One region of the Shewanella sp. DW31 genome, then DNA from elsewhere that is predicted to be linked to it. Evidence: predicted binding sites of a transcription regulator. Region 1 holds the regulator's gene; each other region holds the start of a gene.
The links. Region 1 encodes MetJ, which represses methionine synthesis genes. Its sites were predicted from a motif close to TAGACGTCTAGACGTCTA; they were not measured.

Region 1 (7,694 bases):
TGCAAGTGCGTGTGGAAGGTCCCTTTGGTGAGATGCCCAATCTGCATTTCAAATATCACAGGGTATCTTGCCAGCAATGTGAAGATGCACCCTGCGTTAAGGTGTGCCCAACGGGTGCGGCCTATGTGGGTGAAGACGGCATTATCTCTATCCATACCGAGAAGTGTGTCGGCTGTATGTACTGTGTGGCAGCGTGCCCCTATAAAGTGCGCTTTATGAACCCAGAAACCAAGGCGGCGGATAAGTGTAACTTCTGTAAAGACAGTCGTTTAGCACGGGGCGAAGAGCCAGCGTGTGTGACAGTGTGTCCAACCGATGCCTTAGTGTTTGGTGATGCCAATGATCCAAGCAGTGAAGTGGCCATCATGCTCAACACTAAAATCACTTACCAAGATAAAACCCATTTGGGCACTAAACCTAGGGTATATCGCGTTCCTACCAAAAGAGGGGGGATTTGATTATGAACAATACTTGGGGCGACATGGCGCAATATGATCCTGTCACTTGGCACTGGGTCATCGCCGTTTACCTGTTTATGGCGGGGTTATCCGCGGGCAGTTTACTGATTGGCATTGGTTTGCGCTGGGCGAATAAGGAACTCAGCGCGGGAGCTGAAAGCAGCATTCTTAAGGCGGCAGCCATTATTGGGCCTGTGGCAATTAGCTTAGGTCTAGCTTGTCTAGTGTTTGATTTAACCAAACCATTCCACTTTTGGTTGATCTTAATTCACTATAACTTCCAGTCTGTGATGGCAATCGGGGTGCTGGCGCTGCTGGCGTATTCTCCCTTAGCTTTTGCGTACGCCATTATTGTGCTGCGGGATGACTTACCAAAATGGGGTTTGGGTTTCCTAACACCTATCGCTAAGTTACTTATGCCATTTCGAAAGCTGATTGAAGTATTGTTGTTTGTCCTCGCCATTGGCGTAGGGGCTTACACTGGCTTCTTAATTTCGGCGATGAATGCCTATCCTATGCTCAACACTGCGGTACTGCCTGCGCTGTTTTTAGTGTCGGGTTTATCGGCGGGCGCTGCGGCAAACGCGGTACTGGCACTCTTGCTGTTTAAGACTGACAGCCACGATAAAACCTTAGTCAAGATGCACGGGTTAGAGTTGCCTGTGATGGCAATTGAAATCTTGTTCCTGTTCATGTTGTTCTGCGCCTTGTACTTCAAGGGCGGCGCGGCTGCTGCGGCCTTAGCGTCGTTAACCTCTGGGCTATGGGCAAGCGTGTTCTGGATAGGCGTTGTCGGTATCGGCTTTGGTATTCCATTGCTGTTTATGCTGCTACCAGCCGCGACTCGCCACACTAAGGGCGCAATGATCATGGTGGCTTGTGCGAGCTTAACGGGCGTACTCGCCTTAAGACACTTTATTGTGTACGCAGGGCAAAGCTATTTAAGCTGAATGTAAGCTGGCTTTACATATTGATAGATAAAGAAAAAGCACTGGCAATGTCAGTGCTTTTTTATTGTTTGAATTTTGAGAAGGTTTGCCAGTACAAGCGGGACGCTTATTGGGGTAAGAGTTCGATAACTGACTTCACCGTTAGCACTAAGGCGCTGATACTGCACAGGACTAACGTTGCCATCTTTGTCTTCTCTTTATCGACACGGCCCACTAATCGTCCTGCGACTAAGTAACCTAAAATCACTGAGGGGAGCAGCATCAACGACAGCCACAGATGTTTTAATTCTAATAAGCCAGTGATCGCTAAAATGATCAGTGCAATCATGGAGCTAAAAATGAAGAAGGCCGACAGCGCTGCGCGAAACTGCGAGGCATCTTTGCCTGCCAACAAAATCGCCATCGGCGGGCCACCAATCGCGGCGATATTGCCGAAGATCCCTGAAACCACGCCCGCACCGAAGAGGGTTTTCTTATTCACTGGCAGGCTGAATTTATACAGGCTGAGGATCACTGCGACAGTCACAATGGCGGCGATGGATAAACCCAGTATGGGTTGAGGCGCAAACAGCAACAGGCTCGCGCCGATAAAACCACCGGGCACGCGACCTAGGAGCGCATATTGCAAGCCATTGAATTCTAAGTGACCGCGTTCACGCACTAAGGTCAGCAGGGCGATGGAGAAACCCATAGCAATAACAGGCGCAGGTACAAGTTGTGGATCGACGATATACAGCAAAGGACTGGCGACAACCGCAAGCCCAAACCCAATAAGACTTTGGGTTAAGGCGCCCAGAAACACGACCAGCGAGGCTAAGGCGAGTGTCTGTGGATCTATCATAGAAAACATAGGATTTCCTATATCCCAAACCAACTCAAGATGGTGAAATTTAAAGTTTGAAGTCGCTTGGGTATAAACAAAAAGGGATCGTTAACGATCCCTATTGATGAGCACTGTGATATGACTTTGAAAGCGATGAGTCGCTATTCCATGTCTTCCCACTCGATTCCCATTTGATCCATCAACAACTTGGCTTCGGCGGGAATGCTGTCTGGGTTATCTTTTGACAGATCTTCATCGTTGGGCAATGGCTGGCCAGTGTAGGCGTGCAAAAATGCCTCACACAACAGCTCGCTGTTGGTGGCGTGACGCAAATTATTGACCTGACGACGAGTACGTTCGTCCGTGAGGACCTTAAGCACTTTGAGCGGAATAGACACAGTAATTTTTTTTACTTGTTCATTCTTCTTGCCATGTTCAGCATAGGGGCTGATGTATTCCCCATTCCATTCAGTCATTGACTCACCTGTTATAACGCTAAATTCGGGGCAGATTTTAAACCCTTACAAAGAACAGTCAAATTATTGCTACTATTTCTTTGTGATTGCAAACAGATTTCTTTATGTTCAGACGTCTAAACGTCTTCACGCCTATTGACGATGGCGTTGGGCTTAGGTACATTTAGACGTCCAGACATCTCTATCAGTCTACCGAATTTAGGAGTCCCCCATGGCAGAGCGTCAATTAGCCACACTGGCAGTGCGTCAGGGTATCGAAAGCGATACTCAATATGGTGCAGTTGTGCCACCGATTTATTTGTCGACTAATTACGCTTTCGATGGTCATAAAAATCCCCGCGAATTCGATTACAGTCGTTCAGGCAACCCAACGCGCTGCATTTTAGGCGAAGCATTAGCGCAATTAGAAAAGGGCGCCACTGGCATAGTGACGTGCACTGGCATGGCGGCCATCACCTTAGTGACCACTTTGCTCGGCCCCGATGACTTATTAGTTGTACCCCATGATTGCTATGGCGGTTCCTACCGTTTATTTACCAACTTGGCGAAGAAAGGCCAGTTTAAGCTCATTGTGGTCGACCAAACCGACAGCCAAGCGTTAGCCGCCGCCATTGCGCAGAATCCTAAGATGGTGTGGCTCGAAACCCCATCGAACCCGTTATTGCGTGTGGTAGATATCGAAGCCATTGCTAAGGCGAGCCATGAGGTCGGCGCGCTGGTGGTGGTCGATAACACCTTTTTATCGCCGATATTGCAACAACCCCTATTGTTAGGCGCGGATATCGTTATCCACTCCACCACTAAATATATCAATGGTCACAGCGATGTGGTCGGCGGCGCTGTGGTCGCCAAAGACGCGCAAATCGGCGAAAGCTTACATTGGTGGTCGAACACTCTAGGCTTAACGGGGTCAGCCTTTGACAGTTATCTGACCCTGCGCGGCCTACGTACCTTAGCGGTGCGTATTCGCGAGCATCAAGCCAATGCCCAGCGTATTATTGAGGTATTAACGCAAAGCCCTGTGGTGAGCAAAGTCTATTACCCAGGGCTTGCGGATCATCCAGGTCACGCCATTGCGGCCAAGCAACAACAGGGCTTTGGCGCTATGCTGAGCTTTGAGCTCAAAGGCGGCGAGGCCGAAGTGGTGGCCTTTTTAGGTGCACTCAGCTTATTTAGCGTGGCGGAAAGTTTAGGTGGCGTCGAAAGTTTAGTGGCAGTGCCCGCCACTATGACCCACAGAGCCATGGAGCCGCAGGCGCGCTTCGAGGCTGGTATTAAGGACACCCTATTGCGTCTATCGGTGGGTATTGAAGATGCCGCCGATTTAGTTGCAGATATTCAAGCAGGATTAGCCGCCGTTGCGGCTTGTCAGTAGAGGAATAATAGATGGCACGTTGTCACTTACATAAATTTGGTGGCTCCAGTTTAGCGGATGCCGATTGTTATCGTCGAGTTGCCCATATCCTGTTAACCCACGGTCATAGTGATGATCTCGTGGTGGTCTCTGCGGCGGGTAAAAGCACGAATTTCCTGTATAAATTATTAGCGCTGCGTGATGCGGGTCAGCTATGGCAAGAAGAATTACAAGTGCTGATCAGTTACCAACAGGGGTTGATTGAGCAGTTGTTGTCGAATGAACAAGCCCGAGATCTGCGTGAGCGTTTGGCCACTGATAAAGCGCAACTCATCAGCTTGTTGTCCTTAGACGAGCGCAACGAATACCAAATCAATCATGTGGTGAGCTTTGGCGAACGTTGGTCGGCACGTTTAATGGCGGCGCTACTGCGCGAATCTGGCGTGGCGGCAAGCCATGTGGATGCCTGTTCAATTTTAGTGGCCGATGAAGCCGCTGTGCCGCAAATTCGGGTACAAGAATCCCGCGCTAAAGTACAAGCCCTATTAGCCGCGCATCCAAATGAACGCTTAGTGATCACAGGTTTTATCTGTGCTAACGAGCGTGGCGATACCTTGTTACTTGGTCGTAATGGTTCAGATTTTAGTGCCAGCCTGATTGCTAGTCTCGCCGATATCGAGCGCGTGACCATTTGGACCGATGTGGAAGGGGTGTTCAACGCCGATCCTAATAAAATCAACGATGCCAAGTTACTGAAAAGTATGTCACTTGCCGAAGCCGATCGCCTAGCGCGTTTGGGCTCGCCAGTATTGCATTCGCGCACTTTGCAGCCGTTATTCAATACTGAAGTGAGCTTAGCGGTGCGTTCAAGTTATGCATCGCACACTGACTTTACCTTAATCGCGCCCCACAGTTCGTCGGCGAGCGCGCCTGTGGTGACTAATCTCAATGCTGTGGTCCTATTCGGCTTTAAGCTTACGGGCGAATTAACGAGCCTATTAGATTCGTTGATCGCAGCGGGTTTAACGCCATTGGCCCATTGGACCTCTGCCCATCAAAGAGTTGAACTTGCTTATACCGCTGAGAATCAAAAACAAGTTCAAAGATTACTCGATGCCGAGGCAGAAGCATTAGGGATCAGCGATCAACAGATCAACACAGATTTTGGTTTAGTTGCATTAGTGAGTGCCGACGCCGAACATTATCGTCGCAGTTTCGCCCGTTTACTGAGCCGTGATGCTAAACCTTTGTTCAGTGGCGATTTAAGTTTAGTGACGTTAGTGCCCCAGTCACAGGTGAATCTGTTAACCCAAAAAGTCCACCGTCGCTGCGCTGGCCCGCGTAAACGCATTGGCGTCTTGCTGCTCGGTGTGGGTAATATCGGTGAGGCTTGGATCGATCTGTTTAAGTCGGTTTCACCATCACTGGACCATGAACTCGAAGCCAGTGTTGAGTTAGTCGGTTTAGTCAGTTCGAGTAAAGCCTTGATTAAATCCACTGGGATTAATCTTGCCGCGTGGCAAACAGAGTTCAATACTGAAGCAACGCCTTGGCAGTATGAACATTTATTCGAGCAATTAGAGCAAGTTAACTGCGATGAGCTGGTGGCCTTAGATATCAGTGCCAGCGCCAGTTTGACGCTGCAATATCCAGAGCTATTCGAGCGTGGCATCCATGTGGTGAGCGCGAATAAACTTGCGGGCTCGGGTCCACTGCCTTTCTATCGAGAGTTAAAGCAGCAACTGGGTAATCGTCGCTTATTTTGGCGCTATAACGCCAGCTGTGGCGCAGGTTTACCCATCCAACATGCGCTAAATGATCTGCGTAACAGCGGTGATAGCGTTGAAGCGGTGGGCGGGATTTTCTCCGGCACCCTGTGTTGGTTATTTGAAAAATACGATACCAGCAAGCCATTTTCAGAATTAGTGATTGAAGCCAGAGGCTTAGGTATTACTGAACCCGATCCCCGCGACGATCTCTCCGGCCGAGATATGCAGCGTAAACTGCTTATTTTGGCCCGTGAAATTGGCCTTGAAATCGAGCTCGAAGATATTGAACTGCGCTCACTCGTACCAGCCGCTTTGGCGGATATTCCTTTAGATCAATTTCTCACCCGCATTGTTGAGTTAGATGCCGATCTGCTGCAACAGTATGGTGCGGCGGCGGAGCAAAATAAGGTGCTCAGATATGTGGCATCCTTAGATAACAGCGGCCCAGAGCTCAAGGCCGAGGTTGGTTTGCAGTGGATTGATACTCATCACCCTTACGCCAATTTAACCCCTGGTGATAATGTGTTTGTGATCCGCAGTGTCTTCTACCAAGGTAATCCGCTGATCATCCGTGGACCGGGCGCCGGACGCGAAGTGACAGCGGCGGCGGTGCAGTCGGATCTGACTCAGATCTGTCGCGATCTGCTGCAGGAATAACGCGATATCAAGCCTCTTAAAGGACTCATTCGAGTCCTTTTTTATTGGCTAGAATAAATCTATCGAATTAACCGAGATTAAATGCGGTTTATGGGTATTTTGGGGCTTGACTTACATCTCAGTTTCTCTAGTATATGGACATATAGACGTCCAAACGTCCATTTGAACGAATTCATACTAGCAAAGAGTAGCGCCAAGGGCGGTTGAGGAAATACACATGGCTTTTCATCACGCACAACATTCACAATCGCTGAACCAGAGCTTGTCTGAGCTTAATGGCGATATTAATGTTTCTTTTGAGTTTTTCCCGCCATCGACCCCCGAAATGGAACAGATACTGTGGAACTCTATCCGTCGTTTAGAGCCGCTGAATCCTAAGTTTGTGTCTGTGACTTACGGTGCTAACTCTGGTGTTCGCGACCGCACCCATGGCGTGATTGAACGTATCCAACAGGAAACCGACCTCGTTGCCGCGCCGCACTTAACCTTAGTGGATGCCAGCGATGAAGAGTTATTAGAACTGGCTAAGCATTACTGGAAGTCGGGCATTCGTGACATAGTGGCGCTGCGGGGTGATTTACCCGCGGGTAGCCCCAAGCCAACCCGTTTTGCGGTCGATTTAGTGCGTTTACTGCGCTCAGTGGCTGACTTTGATATTTCAGTTGCGGCCTATCCAGAAGTGCATCCCGATGCGAGTAATGCACAGGCGGATTTGATCAACCTTAAGCGCAAGATTGATGCGGGCGCCAGCCGTGCCATTACCCAGTTTTTCTTCGATGTGGAATCTTACCTGCGTTTTCGTGATCGCTGTGTTGCCGCTGGTATCGACGTTGAAATTGTGCCGGGCATTTTACCTGTGACTAACTTTACCCAGCTAAAACGTTTCGCGGGCATGACCAATGTGTCGTTACCTAATTGGTTACATAAGCAATTTGATGGCCTAGAAAACGATGCGGGTACACGCCAATTGGTGGGGGCAAACGTGGCAATCGATATGGTAAAAGTATTGTCCCGCGAAGGCGTGAAGGATTTCCATTTCTACACCTTAAATCGCGCCGAATTGACCTACGCGATTTGCCACACTTTAGGCGTGCGTCCTAAATAACATCTTATAAAATAAGCTAATAAAAACGCCGCAGAGAATGCGGCGTTTTGTTTTGTTTAAATTCTAAATTGAGCTAATAAAGTTGTTAAACGGGCTGCGAGT
Region 2 (7,694 bases), on a different contig from region 1:
TTGCAGTTGGCCAATGACCGATGATGATGCCACCACGGGCCTGAACAATATCACCAACCATGCCCATGGCATCAAGGAAGTACTCAGCGTAGTCTTCTTGATCACCACAACCAAAAATAGCGACAAGTTTGTCAGTAAAATCAATTTGCTCTAATTCAGGGAAGAAATCATCCCAGTCACATTGCGCTTCACCGTAATACCAGGTCGGGATGCCGAACAGCAGCAAGTCATACTCTGCAATCTGTTCTTTGGTACTTTTGGCGATATCTTTCACCTCAACCATTTTTTTACCCAGTTTTTTCTGGATCATCTTGGCTACAGCTTCGGTGTTACCTGTGTCGCTACCGAAAAAAAGACCTACAGTTGCCATTGTCTATCCTTTAATGTCTAGTTCACTTATTAGGTTAATCTTGCTGGTACTCGTTCAGCACTCAACTTGTTGCTGAAGAATTAATTCGATTAACTGGCTACGGCTGATGTTACTGGCCAATGCCTGCTCATTCAAGGCGTCATACAAATCTTGTGACACCTTTAACTCTATTCGCTTTAATCCGTTGGCTTTATCGCGCTGGATTTGATTGCGTTTGTTGACCTTAAGCTGTTGGCTACGGGACAAAGGATTACTTCTTGGGCGGCCCCGGCGCTTTTCATTGGCAAAAAGGTCAATGGTGGTTCTGTCTGTCGCTTCTTTTGCCATGTTCTTATTGTTAACCGATCCCTGAGCCTTCCCAAGTGATCTGGATAATACCTTTTACAATAAACCCGGCGCAGCCGAGAAATAACACTAACCAAACAATAAATCGACCAAATTTTGGCACGTTACCTTGTTTAAGCACATCGTGGATGGCCATGCCGATAAAGAAAAATATCGAGGCAAAAAACAGGTTCAGGCCGATGGTTTCAATTTGTTCCATGTACTGAGATAACATACTTTCTTAGTCCTTGAGAGTGTTCTAAGGCCAAAAGAGGCGCGAATATATCACAACAAGATGGCGGCTGCCATATGCTTTCGGTCGAGTTTGCTGCTGATTTACATTGAATGTTTGTCAATAAATTCAGACACGATCCGGTTAAAAATGGCGGGTTTTTGCGCATGCAACCAATGACCACATCCTTCAAGTGTTTTTGCCTGTGCCGCGGGGAATTGCGCCATGATAGCGCTTCTGTGCTCACTAGTGACATAATTTGAGTCGCCGCCGCGAATAAACAGAGTTGGTCCAGCATAGCTTTGTACTGGATTTGGCGTCTGATTTTGCCAGCCAATAATATTAGGATAACAAACCTTTAGGCCACTTAAGTTCATTTTCCAACGAAAGCCAGTATCAGTGCGTTGTAGATTTTTGAGTAAAAATTGTGCCGTCGCTTCGTCAATACCATTGTCAATTAAGTGGTTTAGGGCAAAGCGTCTGTCGGTATGGCCTTCTAAGGGCAGACTTTCTAATGCCGCAAACACTGTATCGTGTCTTGGCTCATAGGCGACAGGGGCGATATCGGCTGCCACCATGCTGATAATGCGCTCTGGAAAGGCTAACGCCGTCGCCATGGCGATTTTACCGCCCATGGAGTGACCCACAATATGGGCGCGTTCAATAGCCAGTTCGTCGAGCAAGCTGATCATTGCAGTGGCGAGGCGAGGGTAGTCCATTTGATCCCAATGCTCACTTAAACCATGATTGGGCACATCGACACGAATAACTTGATACTGATTTTCTAATACTTGCCCTAGACCTTTGAGGTTATCTAGATTACCGAACAAGCCGTGGATCAAGAGCACTGTGGGTCCTTGGCCTGTGGAAACAAAGTTCATGGTGATTCCTGTTGGAGATTTTTAGCTTAGCGTGACGCGAATTGTGCCCTTAATGCCGTTGGCTTGACAAGTCAGTTGCCATTTCTATAGTGGGGGCGGCCAGTAACTTGTGTGCTTTTTCGGCAATTGTCGATTAACTGCTAGTTTGCTGTGCTATTTCCCGCACTTTTAGAATAATGGCGCTTTATCAGATTGATAGAGATAGATACACTGGTAACAGATCGCAATGATCTGCCCCGATCGCTGTGGTACACTTTTTTCGGTTAAGCCTGTCGAATAACAAAGGATAATTAAGGTTATGAAATATATCGAAGTAGATGAAGAGCTCTATCGTCATATTGCCAGCAAAACAGAACGTATTGGTGAGAGCGCCTCTGACATTCTTCGTCGATTACTCGGCCTGTCCGTCGATGCGGTCGAACAACCCCAGCCTTTGGCGATTAGCCAACCCAGTCTTGAAGCTGAACCTATTCAGCCCATCGCGGCGCAAACAGTGCCAGCAGTGAATGATTTTAGTCGCTTAGTCGATGAACATCAGTTATCGCAGCAAAAAGGCGCAGTAGGTCGTTTTCTGTTTTTGCTCGAAAGTTTGTATCAATTAGCCCCAGAACAATTTTCACAAATTCTGCAGATCCAAGGGCGCGATCGTTTGTATTTTGCTCGCTCTAAGGAGCAACTGCTCGAAGCGAGTGCTTCGGCTAACCCAAAAGAAATTGGTGCAAGTGGTTTCTGGGTAACGAGTAACAACAATACCGCCAAGAAACGCACTATTTTATCGGAAGTTTTAGTGCAATTTGGTTGTGATGCGACAGTAGCTGCGGGCATCGCCGAGCGCGTTTAATCCGCGGGTGAGCCAAGTTAGTACGACATTTTTCTACTTTTTCTAATTATAATTGAGTGCAGGAGAGCCATAGGTGGCAATACATCAAAGGGCAGGACAAATCGCTAATCAGACGGATCTGGTCAATATTCCAAAACTGATGAGCCATTATTACAGCATCACGCCAAATATGGATGACGTACAACAACGCGTCACCTTTGGCACTTCTGGGCACAGAGGCTGCGCCTTCAATGGCAGTTTTAACCAACAACACATTTGGGCGATTACCCAAGCTGTGGTGGACTACCGTCAATCGGCAAATATCGATGGGCCGCTGATCCTTGGGATTGACACCCATGCGTTATCCTATGCGGCCTATTTGTCGGCCATTGAAGTGCTGGCGGCAAATAAAGTCACAGTGAAAATCCAACAGAACGACGGATTTACGCCAACGCCAGTGGTTTCCCATGGGGTGATTTGCGCCAATCGCGAAGCCAATATTACGGGTGCGGCATTGTCCGATGGTTTGATCATTACGCCTTCCCATAATCCTCCTCAGGATGGTGGCATCAAGTACAATCCACCCCATGGCGGACCAGCCGAAGGTAATATCACGGCTTGGATTGAATCGCGAGCTAATGATTACCTGCGCCAAGCATTAGTTGGCGTGCAAAAATTAACCTATTCCGATGCGCTGACTTCGGGTTATGTGCAATCCATTGACTTGATTACACCCTATGTGGCTGATTTAGACAATGTCATCGACATGCAAGCGATTGCCAACGCTAAGCTGCGTATCGGTGTGGACCCGCTCGGTGGTTCGGGTATTTTCTACTGGGCACCGATTGCTGCGCGTTATGGGCTCGATATCACGTTAGTTAATGATAAGGTTGATCCAAGCTTTAGCTTTATGCCGTTGGATAAAGACGGCAAAATCCGCATGGATTGCTCGTCTCCCTATGCGATGGCAGGTTTACTCGCACATAAAGAATCCTTTGATTTATGCCTTGGTAATGATCCCGATTATGACCGTCACGGCATAGTCTGCCCGGGTACCGGCTTGATGGACCCTAATCATTATCTTGCGGTCGCTATTGATTATTTACTGACACACAGACCAGATTGGAGCGATACCTTAGCCATAGGTAAAACCTTAGTATCGAGTGCGCTTATCGATAAAATCTGTGCTTTCCACGGCAAAAAGTTACTCGAAGTGCCAGTGGGCTTTAAGTGGTTTGTCGACGGTTTAGCTGAAGCCACAATCGCCTTTGGCGGTGAAGAGAGTGCTGGCGCGGCATTTTTACGCCGTGATGGCAGCACATGGTGCACAGATAAAGACGGTTTTATTCTAGGATTACTTGCCGCAGAAATTCTTGCGGTGACAGGTAAAACCCCAGGTCAGCGTCACCAAGAGTTAGTAAAACAATTTGGCCAAAGTTTCTATAAGCGTATCGATAGCCCAATCAGTCTTGAAAACAAAGCCAAGTTTGCTTTGCTCAATGCCGATACCTTAAATGCCACTGTGCTTGCAGGTGAGACAATCGAAAACGTGTTAACCCATGCGCCAGGCAATAATGCGGCGATTGGCGGCATCAAAGTGACTACTGCTAATGGTTGGTTTGCGGCACGTCCTTCGGGCACTGAAGCGTTATTTAAAATCTACGGCGAAAGTTTTATCAGTGAGCAGCATTTGGCTGAGATCATCAAAGATGCGCAGGCATTAATTGATAAGGCGCTAAACGCTTAATGCAGTAGTAGGTTTAGCTAACGTCTCAAAATAAAAAACGCACTCAGATTTGAGTGCGCTTTTGTTTGTGTCTAATTCAGCTGTGAATAGTTAATCTAATACTGATTTGACCGTATTTAGTACTCGATATGACAACTCGGTAAGTTATTCTTATCGATGTAATTTTGATGATATTCCTCAGCCACATGGAACTGTTGAAGTGGCACTATTTCTGTGACGATATGGCGTAATCCCCAACGCCCCGAGCGGGCAAAAGCTAACTTTGAGGCTTCTGCGGCCGCTTTTTGCTCACGGTCGTGGAAGAAAATGGTACTGCGATATTGAGTGCCAATATCTCCGCCTTGCATGTTCAGACTCGTTGGATTGTGGTTTTTCCAAAATACATCGAGCAAGTCTTCATAACTGACAAGGGCAGGGTCAAATTCCACTTGCACCACTTCGGCATGGCCCGTTTTGCCTTTTTTGACTTCTTCATAGGTTGTCGCCGCATTATTGCCGCCCATATAGCCGCAGGTGGCATTGGATACGCCGTTCACTTGTCTAAAAAAATACTCTACGCCCCAGAAACAGCCGGCACCAAAGGTTGCTAACGCCATAATTAAATCCAATAGAAGTCTAGATGGCTAAGGATTGTGATAAAACTTGAGTGCAAAAGCAAGCCTCAAGCTGGAATATTTATCATGGGAAATTCTTAGGGAATGTCCTAAGAATTTAACAATCAGCTTAGTTGAATGTCATTCCGCTTAAAACTGGGTCCTACGGCAATAAATGTCTGAGAACAGCACTAAAAACATGTGTTAGTATTGAAGCCGTTTTTTAGGTGCGAGTGAGATTAACCGCGGTGAGATAAATGCTTAAGTGGTTATTACTGCCTGTACTTATGCTATTGCGCCAATACTGTTACACATCATTATAAGGAGAATTCTGTGTTACAAGCTCTGTTAGATTCAAAGGATTTTTTAGCGCTCACCTTAGCCCATCCTGTACAGTTCGATGGCGAATTTTCATTTAACTTAGGCGATCATACTCAAGTGGAAGTGTGGGATACCGGTGTTATTGTTTTCGAACCAATACAGAATGAAGGAAAAGATATTGTGCTTTCCTGCGGTGTTCACGGTAACGAGACCGCGCCCATTGAACTCTGCAATAGCTTAATTAAACAACTTTTACAGCAAAAGATCATCGCAAAGCAGCGCACTTTATTTCTCATTGGTAACCCATTAGCGATTAATAACGGCACGCGGATTATTGACGAAAACATGAATCGTCTGTTTAGTGGTGAGCATTCCAATCCACCAGGGTTAGTGAACCCTGAGCGAGTACGCGCGAAAAAACTCGAAGCCTATGTCGATCGTTTTTATACTACGGTTGCCGATGGACGTCAGCGCATCCATTATGATCTGCACACGGCGATGCGCGCCTCGAAGCATGAAAAGTTCGCTATCTATCCCTATCGTCCTGGGCGCGCCTTTAGCGGCGAGCAAATTATGTTTTTAGCCGCAAGCGGCGTCGATACGGTACTTTTCCACCACGAACCGACCACGACCTTCAGCTATTTTTCCTCTGAACGCTACGGTGCCGATGCCTTTACCATTGAGCTTGGCAAAGTGTATCCCATGGGGCAGAACGACATGACGCGTTTTATCGTCACCCATGAAATGTTCATGCGCTTGATCACCGCTAAGCCGTTGAAGCTGGATGCATTTGATGCCGATAAGGTTAACTTGTACCAAGTGTGCCGCGTCATCAATAAACATTTCGATGATTTTGAATTTACCTTCGCAACTGATGTCGAAAACTTCAGATCTTTCCCGAAGGGCTTTGTTTTAGCGCGGGAAGGTGGGCAAGAAATTAAAGTGGAACATGAGTTTGAGTCTGTCGTGTTCCCTAATGCCAAAGTGCCTATTGGCAATCGCACTGTGATTTGCCTGATCCCTGCGGTGAATGCGGACGTGCGTTAGGCTTGTAAAGCAATATATACATGCGTGGCAGGGATAACTTGTGGTTTGAGCTATGCCAATGGTTGATAGGTAGTTTACGTTAACGTAATGTTCGTCGGGCATATTCGTATAAACAGACACATCAAAACGCTTTGATGCGTAATGAGATAACAAGAGCACAATATGAGCAAAGCAACACTCAACACTGATACAGTGCACCGTGTCGGCTTCTTGGATAAGGCATCGCTACACATTCCTATCCTTCGAATTCTACAAGCCGACGGCACCACTTATGAAACCGCGGTTTTACCTGTGATAGATGAAACCTTAGCCACTAAAATTTACGATACCTGTGTATTCACTCGGGTACTTGATGAACGTATGCTTGGCGCCCAGCGTCAAGGGCGCATCAGCTTCTACATGACCTGTACGGGTGAAGAAGCGGCGATTGTCGGCAGTGTGGCCGCACTCGATCAAGAAGATGTGATCCTCGCACAATATCGTGAGCATGCGGCGCTGCGTTATCGCGGCTTTACCACTGAACAGTTTATGAATCAGATGTTCAGTAACGAGAAAGATCTTGGTAAAGGTCGACAAATGCCAATCCATTACGGCAGTGCGGCATTGCATTATCAAACGATTTCGTCACCGTTAGCCACGCAAATCCCGCAGGCGACTGGTGTGGGCTACAGCTTAAAAATGCAAGGTAAGCGCAAAGTCGCGGTTTGTTATTTTGGCGAAGGCGCTGCATCGGAAGGGGATTTTCATGCTGGCCTAAACATGGCCGCGGTACTGAAATGCCCAGTGATTTTCTTCTGTCGTAACAATGGCTACGCGATTTCTACCCCCACTGAAGAGCAGTTTGCTGGAAACGGTATTGCCAGCCGCGGTGTGGGTTATGGCATGCACACCATTCGTGTAGACGGCAATGACATGTTGGCCGTGTTAGCGGCAACCCAGCAAGCCCGTGCCTATGCGATTGAGCATAATGCGCCTGTGCTGATTGAAGCCATGACTTACCGTCTCGGCGCACACTCTTCTTCAGACGACCCCTCAGGTTATCGCTCGAAAGATGAAGAAGCCAAGTGGCAGCAACACGATCCGGTTAAACGCTTCAAATTATGGCTTATCAACAAAGGTTGGTTGGCTGAAGCGGATGATGTGAAACTGCATGAAAAATATCGTGAAGAAGTATTGGCTGCGGTAAAAGTGGCTGAAAAAATTCCTGTGCCTATGCTGGATGAAATTATTGAAGATGTGTACGACAAGCCGACGCCAGTGCTGAAAAAGCAACTCGCCGAGCTTAAAGAACATATCAAGAAATATCCGCAAGCCTATCCAAAAAGTGCAGGGAGACTATAAGCCGTGGCTGAAATGAAT
Region 3 (7,694 bases), on a different contig from region 1:
TCAGCGGCCTGCATGATGGCACGCATCTGCTCTAAGTTGTTAACGTTAAACGCAGGCACACCGTATCCATGTTCTGCTGCGTGATCAAGTAGTTGTCGTAGGGAAATTAACGCCATTTTTTAACTCCAATAATAGGGTGATATCTATCACCGAGGTCGCTATCGTTTGGATGGATTTTTATACCCGCATTCAACTCTGTACCTTAAATAAACAACTTAAATTAAGTACCTTAGATGAATACGGGCGGTTTTTTTATAATTTTTTACTTTTATCAAAGCTTTGATGTTATCAGAGCTTATCGCGGCGTCTTATGCGCCGCGTTTTTTAAAACTTAATATTAAGCGCCGCGCTTTTCTAACATAGCCACAGCCGGTAATTCTTTACCTTCGAGGAACTCGAGGAAAGCACCGCCGCCAGTCGAAATGTAAGACACTTTATCGGCAATACCGTACTTATCAACCGCAGCCAAAGTGTCACCACCGCCTGCGATAGAGAAGGCTTTTGAATCAGCAATCGCTTGGGCGATACGCTTAGTACCTTCACCGAATTGGTCGAATTCGAACACGCCCACAGGGCCGTTCCACACGATAGTGCCAGCAGATTCGATGATTTTAGCCAGTGCTTCAGCGCTATCTGGACCAATATCGAAAATCATTTCGCCATCAGCGACTTCGCTAACCGATTTTAAAGTTGCCGCTGCTGTTGGGCTAAACTCGCCCGCAACGACCACATCGGTCGGCACAGGAATATCGGCGCCACGGCTCTTAGCATTAGCCACTAAACGCTTAGCTTCGTCGATCAAATCCGCTTCATACAGCGATTTACCGACATTGTAGCCCGCCGCCGCAATGAAAGTATTGGCAATACCGCCGCCAACCACTAACTGATCGACTATGCCTGAAAGACTTTCTAGCACGGTCAGCTTAGTCGACACTTTAGAGCCACCGACAATCGCCACCATAGGACGCGCAGGATTATCTAATGCCTTGCCTAAGGCATCTAATTCTTGTGCCAGTAATGGACCGGCACAAGCGATTGGGGCAAACATGCCCACGCCATGAGTCGATGCTTGGGCACGATGTGCAGTACCGAAGGCGTCCATCACATAGACATCACACAGCGCCGCCATTTTTTTCGATAAGGCTTCGTTGTTCTTACCTTCACCCACGTTGAAACGCACGTTTTCGAACACAACCACTTCACCCACGGCAACGTCAACGCCATCTAAATAGTCGGTCGCTAGACGCACAGGACAAGACAGGGCCTTTGCCAAATAATCGACCACAGGTTGCATAGAATATTCAGCATTGTATTCGCCTTCGCTCGGACGACCTAAATGCGACATCACCATCACAGCCGCACCTTTTTCAAGGGCCAACTCGATAGTTGGTAGAGAGGCGCGCAGACGTGCATCACTGGTGACGACGCCATTGCTGACAGGGACATTGAGATCTTCGCGGATAAGCACGCGCTTACCTTGTAGATCCAGATCTGACATATTGATAATTGCCATGGTAACGCTTCCTTTTATAATCAAAAAACAAACTGTTTCACACATAGCCGGTATGAATTGACTGCCGCTCGGCGCTCGACATCCCGTCGAATTGGCATAAATTCAGTGACCCACAAGTGAATAATCTACTTTTATCAGCCTCGCTTGGCCGCGATCATCGCCAAACTCGTATCTAACATACGATTGGCAAAACCCCACTCGTTATCGCACCACAGGAGTAACTTAACCAACTGACCGGCGCTCACGCGGGTCTGGGTACCGTCAACAATACTGGAGCGCGGATCATGGTTGAAATCACATGAGACTAAGGGCTCATCAGTATAGCCTAAGATGCCGTTAAATCGCCCATTGGCGGCTGATTCCAGCACCTGATTGACTGTGGCAATATCGACGGTTTTTTCTAAGGTCACGGACAAATCGATGGCGGTCACGTTGATTGTGGGCACGCGCACCGAAATCGCTTCAAACTTATTTTTCATGTGCGGCAAGATCCGCTCAATACCGCGGGCAAGCTTAGTGTCGACAGGAATAATCGATTGACCAGCAGCGCGGGTTCGACGCAAATCATCATGGTAAGCATCAATCACTTGCTGATCGTTCATCGCCGAATGGATAGTGGTAATGGCACCGCTTTTAACGCCAAAGTGGCGATCGAGCACATCGATCACAGGCACGATACAGTTAGTGGTGCAAGAAGCGTTGGAAACGACTGTGTGTTCGGCGCGGAGTAAATCGTGGTTTACACCATAGACAATCGTGCCATCGACATCGGCTGAGGATGGATGACTTATCAGCACTTGTTTAGCGCCGGCGTGAATATGGGCTTCGCAGCTTTGACGATCGACTAATACGCCTGTGGCTTCATAGACAATATCTATGTCCATCTCGTGCCAAGGGAGTTTTGCCGGATCGGGCTCGTGGAGAATTTTTATCGCATCGTCGCCAATCAGCATGTGATCATCGACGAGCTTCACTTTATGCGCAAACCGACCGTGGGTTGTGTCGTACTGGGTCAGATGAATAATGGCTTCAGGTTTAGCTAATTCATTAATCGCGACAATCTGCATTTGCTGCCGTTTTCCAGACTCATATAAAGCTCGGAGAATAGAGCGGCCGATACGGCCATAACCATTGATAGCGACTCGGATCATTGAGGTCTCAATTTCCTCTTAATACAAAAACGGCCTGCAAACGATTGCAGGCCGCATTATACAGATTAACACTTAAAAAGTTTAACCTTTTGTATTGAATCTAATCCCTTGAGCGATTAGCCCAATGATTTTGCAGCATTCAGCACATTTTCAACGGTGAAACCGAAGTGATTCAATAGCACGTTACCCGGCGCTGACTCACCAAAAGTGGTCATGCCAACAACTGTGCCTTCAAACCCGACGTACTTGTACCAGAAATCGGTATGCGCCGCTTCAATAGCCACACGTTTAGTCACAGCACGTGGTAATACAGATTCTTTATAAGCAGCATCTTGCTTATCGAACTCAGTCGTCGATGGCATAGAAACTACGCGAACGTGTTTACCTTGCTCAGTCAGTGCAGCGGCTGCATCCATTGCCAATTGTACTTCGCTACCAGTTGCGATCAGGATCAGTTCTGGTGTACCCGCACAGTCTTGCAGTACATAAGCACCTTTAGCCACATTAGCTAATTGCTCAGCGGTACGCGCTTGAGCTTTCAGGTTTTGACGGCTGAAGATCAGTGACGTAGGTGCATTACGGCGCTCAATCGCAGCTTTCCAAGAAACTGCCGTTTCTGCCGCATCACATGGACGCCATACGGCCATATTTGGCGTCATACGCAGGTTAGCTAATTGCTCAACTGGTTGATGCGTTGGGCCATCTTCACCTTGACCGATAGAGTCATGGGTATAAACGAAGATGTTTTGAATACCCATCAGCGCCGACATACGGACTGCGTTACGAGCATATTCCATGAACATCATGAAAGTTGCGCCGTAGTTGATGAAACCACCATGCAGCGAAGCACCGTTCATAATGCCGCTCATGCCGAATTCACGCACGCCGTAGTAAATGTAGTTACCAGCTGGATCGTCTTGAATACCTTTAGAACCTGACCACAGTGTCAAGTTAGAACCCGCTAAGTCAGCAGAGCCGCCTAACAGTTCAGGCAACATAGCGCCAAATGCACCGATGGCATTTTGTGAGGCTTTACGGCTCGCAATACCTTCGGCTTTGTCCTGTGATGCTTGCACGAATGCCTGCGCTTTTTCTTCGAAATCAGCCGGTAATTCACCTTTCAGAACGCGACGCTCATATTCAGCAGCCAGTTCTGGGTGAGCTGCGCGATAAGCTGCAAACTTCTCGTTCCACGCTGCTTCACGGGCAGCACCGGCTTCTTTGGCATCCCAACCCGCATAAACGTCAGCAGGGATTTCAAATGGTGCATGTGGCCAGCCAAGGAATTCACGGGCTGCTGCGATTTCCGCATCGCCTAGTGGTGCGCCGTGGCAATCGTGGCTGCCTGATTTGTTAGGTGAACCAAAACCGATAATGGTTTTGCAGCAAATCATGGTTGGTTTATCAGTCACCGCTTTCGCCGCTTCGATAGCAGCACGGATTGCCGCGCTATCGTGACCATCAACACCGGCAATCACATGCCAGCCGTAAGCTTCAAAACGCTTTGGCGTATCATCGGTGAACCAGCCTTCAACATGGCCATCGATAGAAATACCGTTGTCATCCCAAAATGCGACCAGTTTACCTAAACCTAAAGTACCGGCTAATGAACAGGCTTCGTGGGAAATACCTTCCATCAAACAGCCATCGCCGAGGAAGCAGTAAGTATAGTGATCAACGATATCGTGACCATCACGGTTAAACTGTGCCGCTAAGGTTTTCTCAGCAATCGCCATACCGACAGCGTTGCTGATGCCCGCACCGAGTGGACCCGTTGTGGTTTCAACACCTGGGGTGTAACCGTATTCTGGGTGACCCGGTGTTTTAGAATGCAATTGACGGAACTGTTTTAGCTCTTCAATTGGTAATTCATAACCAGTCAGGTGAAGTAAAGAGTAGATCAGCATTGAACCGTGACCGTTAGAGAGGATAAAACGATCTCTATCTACCCATTTCGGATTGTTCGGGTTGTGCTTAAGGAAATCATTCCACAGCACTTCAGCAATATCTGCCATACCCATTGGGGCGCCGGGATGGCCTGAATTTGCTTTTTGAACTGCATCCATACTTAACGCACGGATTGCGTTTGCGAGTACTTTACGGGAAGACATGCTCTCTCCTGCTTGTTTGTGGGGTCTAGCGGGCAATTTGGATGCATATTTTCCCCTACATGCCAGTGTGACGCAAACTAAAATTGCCATTCACTCAGCAAAAGATGGCCGAATATGTACCCAAACAACCTGAAGATGCAGGATTCAGGTAGCTTGAGTATATAAGTCGCAGAAACAACCCTGTCACTTTGCTGGCGTTTACTTGAGAGGACATAGCAAGGATCACTTGTAATGGAGAAATAAATTTCTCAAAAACATAGCAAACTTAATACTATGAAATATAAGAAAAATAACCTATTTATGACTGAGCGTAGTCGTTTTCAGGTCACAATCTGAGAGGATTTTTTATTATCGGGGGTGATCGGCAATCGGATTTAAACTAAAATAGCCGTCTAGATGTAGATGCTTCTACACGTTTGAATGCTAACGACGAGATTTTCCTACTATGGCAAAGCACTTGTTTACTTCTGAGTCGGTCTCAGAAGGTCATCCCGATAAGATTGCAGATCAGATTTCTGATGCTGTGCTAGATGCAATTCTGGCTCAAGATCCAAAAGCACGCGTAGCGTGTGAAACTTATGTCAAAACCGGCATGGTATTAGTAGGTGGTGAAGTCACTACCTCTGCCTGGGTTGATATTGAAGAAATCACCCGTAAAACGGTGCGTGAAATTGGTTATACCCATTCAGATATGGGGTTTGATGCAGACTCGTGCGCAGTATTAAACGCCATTGGTAAGCAATCACCCGACATTAATCAAGGTGTAGACCGCGCAGACCCTGCAGAGCAAGGTGCTGGCGATCAAGGGTTAATGTTTGGCTATGCCAACAACGAAACCGACATTCTGATGCCTGCACCTATCACCTATGCCCACGCATTAGTGAAACGTCAGTCTGAAGTCCGTAAAAATGGCACGCTACCTTGGTTACGCCCAGATGCGAAAAGCCAAGTCACTTTTGCCTATGATGATGGCAAAATTGTCGGTATCGATGCAGTTGTGTTATCGACTCAACACAGAGATGACGTTTCACAAGCCGACTTAATTGAAGGTGTGATGGAAACCATCATCAAGCCAGTATTACCAGCTCAATGGTTAAACAAAGATACTAAGTTCTTTATCAACCCAACTGGCCGTTTTGTTATCGGTGGTCCAGTAGGTGATTGTGGCTTAACGGGTCGTAAGATCATCGTTGACACTTACGGCGGCATGGCCCGTCATGGTGGTGGCGCATTCTCTGGTAAAGATCCATCAAAAGTGGATCGTAGCGCGGCATATGCTGCCCGTTATGTAGCAAAAAACATAGTTGCAGCAGGTCTTGCTGATCGCTGTGAAATCCAAGTGTCTTACGCTATTGGTGTGGCAGAGCCTACCTCTATCAGCATCGAGACCTTCGGTACAGGTAAGGTGTCTGAAGAAGTGCTGATCAAGTTAGTACGTCAACACTTTGAACTGCGCCCATACGGTTTAACGGCCATGCTAGATTTAGCACGTCCAATTTATCAAGCGACCGCCGCTTATGGCCACTTTGGTCGCAGCGAATTCCCATGGGAAGCGACTGATAAAGCCGAAATATTGCGCGCTGACGCGGGTCTATAGTCTTAATTCATTTCAATTTTTACACTTAAGACCCATGAAAAACCGCTACCCAGCGGTTTTTTTATGTCTGACATTTAGTTAGATTACAAATATGGCAAAATAAAAGCAGCATATACACAGACCATTAGAGTGCACAGACCCCATGACCGATAACGCCATCTTATTACAGCAACTTCAATCTTGTGCATGGGCAGCCAACGTAGGTCTGCCAGAGGAAACAGCAAAGACATACGGTACATTAGAGGAGATCGCCGCTTTTCTTGAATCCGATCCTGAAGCCTTTTTTGAAACACCTTACGAAATCCAATATGAAAGCCTGTGTGTAACTGATCATGACTTGGCAAATTCGTTAAAAACAAAGGCAGTAGTAAATGATGTACATGCTTGGATTTCTGACAGCGAAGTCGATGAAATTTCTAAGTCAGCTTACCTCTCCACTTGGAAAATTATTCCCGTTGCAGAAATATGCGCGCTGACATCCGATGACGCTAATACGCTCGCAACACTGCTCCTAGCTGACGTTAAACTTTCAGCCTTTACGAATGAACGCCTATCTTGGTATCTCTGTGGAAGAATACCCTTTGGTTATATTGGTACTTATCCAAACGGACAATGGCTCATTCTGTAGCCTTATACGCTAGCACCTTTAATTTTTCTGACTTCATCTAGGGTCTATTGAGCTTTCGAGGATGATTTTTAGGCAGCATGCCAATACTGATGCTACCCAATGCACGCTGGGAAACACTATTTAATTTAATGAAAAGCACAGGCCGTGTTTATGATAAACCTGAACATAGACAAACATTCGAAGGCATTCTTTACCACCTTCTAACAGGTATCCCTTGGCAAGATTTACCCAAAGAGTTGAGCCATTGGAGTACGGTCTTTAGACGGTTTTATTTATGGTCTAAAAAGACATTCAGGCCTATTTATTCAAAGCTTTAGCGAAAATGGCCGACACGGAATGGGTCTTTATTGATGGCTCGATAGTGCGGACTCACCAGCACAGTGCAGGTGCACTGAGTAATGAGTAATGAGTAATGAGAGTTACCCTATTGTTTAATTGGTAGTGGATACTTTTATCAAACGGGTAACTCTCATTTTTATCTATCGCCCATGAATATCAAATAATAACTAATGCACAGAGTATTCGTTTAGAAACGTACATTCATACCAACCCAGAAGTTACGGGCCTTATCTTTGTTATTGAAATCATCAACGTAAGATGCTGTGTATCCGTTTTGGCCATTATCGTCAGAGACACAAGTTGTGCTAGTGTCACTACATTCGGTGAAGACAATATCGTATGAAGTAAAATCTTT

Region 2: msrA (peptide-methionine (S)-S-oxide reductase MsrA) is a predicted target of MetJ. The motif match lies at 4,983-5,000, and genes of this name have one in related genera.
Region 3: metK (methionine adenosyltransferase) is a predicted target of MetJ. The motif match lies at 5,161-5,178, and genes of this name have one in related genera.

Annotation. Positions count from the first base shown of each region.
Region 1 covers NZ_JADWMP020000019.1:6,342-14,035, forward strand. Annotated here, with positions in the region: gene GWI56_RS15450 (4Fe-4S dicluster domain-containing protein) at 1-458, shown strand, start outside; gene nrfD (NrfD/PsrC family molybdoenzyme membrane anchor subunit) at 461-1,408, shown strand; gene GWI56_RS15460 (sulfite exporter TauE/SafE family protein) at 1,515-2,258, opposite strand; gene metJ (met regulon transcriptional regulator MetJ) at 2,393-2,707, opposite strand; gene metB (cystathionine gamma-synthase) at 2,919-4,082, shown strand; gene GWI56_RS15475 (bifunctional aspartate kinase/homoserine dehydrogenase II) at 4,094-6,487, shown strand; gene metF (methylenetetrahydrofolate reductase) at 6,705-7,592, shown strand; gene GWI56_RS15485 (methyl-accepting chemotaxis protein) at 7,649-7,694, opposite strand, start outside.
Region 2 covers NZ_JADWMP020000020.1:27,368-35,061, reverse strand. Annotated here, with positions in the region: gene fldA (flavodoxin FldA) at 1-370, opposite strand, end outside; gene ybfE (LexA regulated protein) at 425-697, opposite strand; gene GWI56_RS16015 (DUF2788 domain-containing protein) at 708-929, opposite strand; gene GWI56_RS16010 (alpha/beta fold hydrolase) at 1,031-1,807, opposite strand; gene seqA (replication initiation negative regulator SeqA) at 2,106-2,648, shown strand; gene pgm (phosphoglucomutase (alpha-D-glucose-1,6-bisphosphate-dependent)) at 2,722-4,374, shown strand; gene msrA (peptide-methionine (S)-S-oxide reductase MsrA) at 4,491-4,970, opposite strand; gene astE (succinylglutamate desuccinylase) at 5,301-6,335, shown strand; gene GWI56_RS15985 (thiamine pyrophosphate-dependent dehydrogenase E1 component subunit alpha) at 6,498-7,676, shown strand; gene GWI56_RS15980 (alpha-ketoacid dehydrogenase subunit beta) at 7,680-7,694, shown strand, end outside.
Region 3 covers NZ_JADWMP020000010.1:27,863-35,556, forward strand. Annotated here, with positions in the region: gene fba (class II fructose-bisphosphate aldolase) at 1-116, opposite strand, end outside; gene GWI56_RS10255 (phosphoglycerate kinase) at 338-1,513, opposite strand; gene epd (erythrose-4-phosphate dehydrogenase) at 1,648-2,664, opposite strand; gene tkt (transketolase) at 2,781-4,775, opposite strand; gene metK (methionine adenosyltransferase) at 5,221-6,372, shown strand; gene GWI56_RS10275 (hypothetical protein) at 6,515-7,000, shown strand; partial or broken gene GWI56_RS10280 (transposase) at 7,078-7,403, shown strand; gene GWI56_RS10285 (TonB-dependent receptor) at 7,527-7,694, opposite strand, start outside.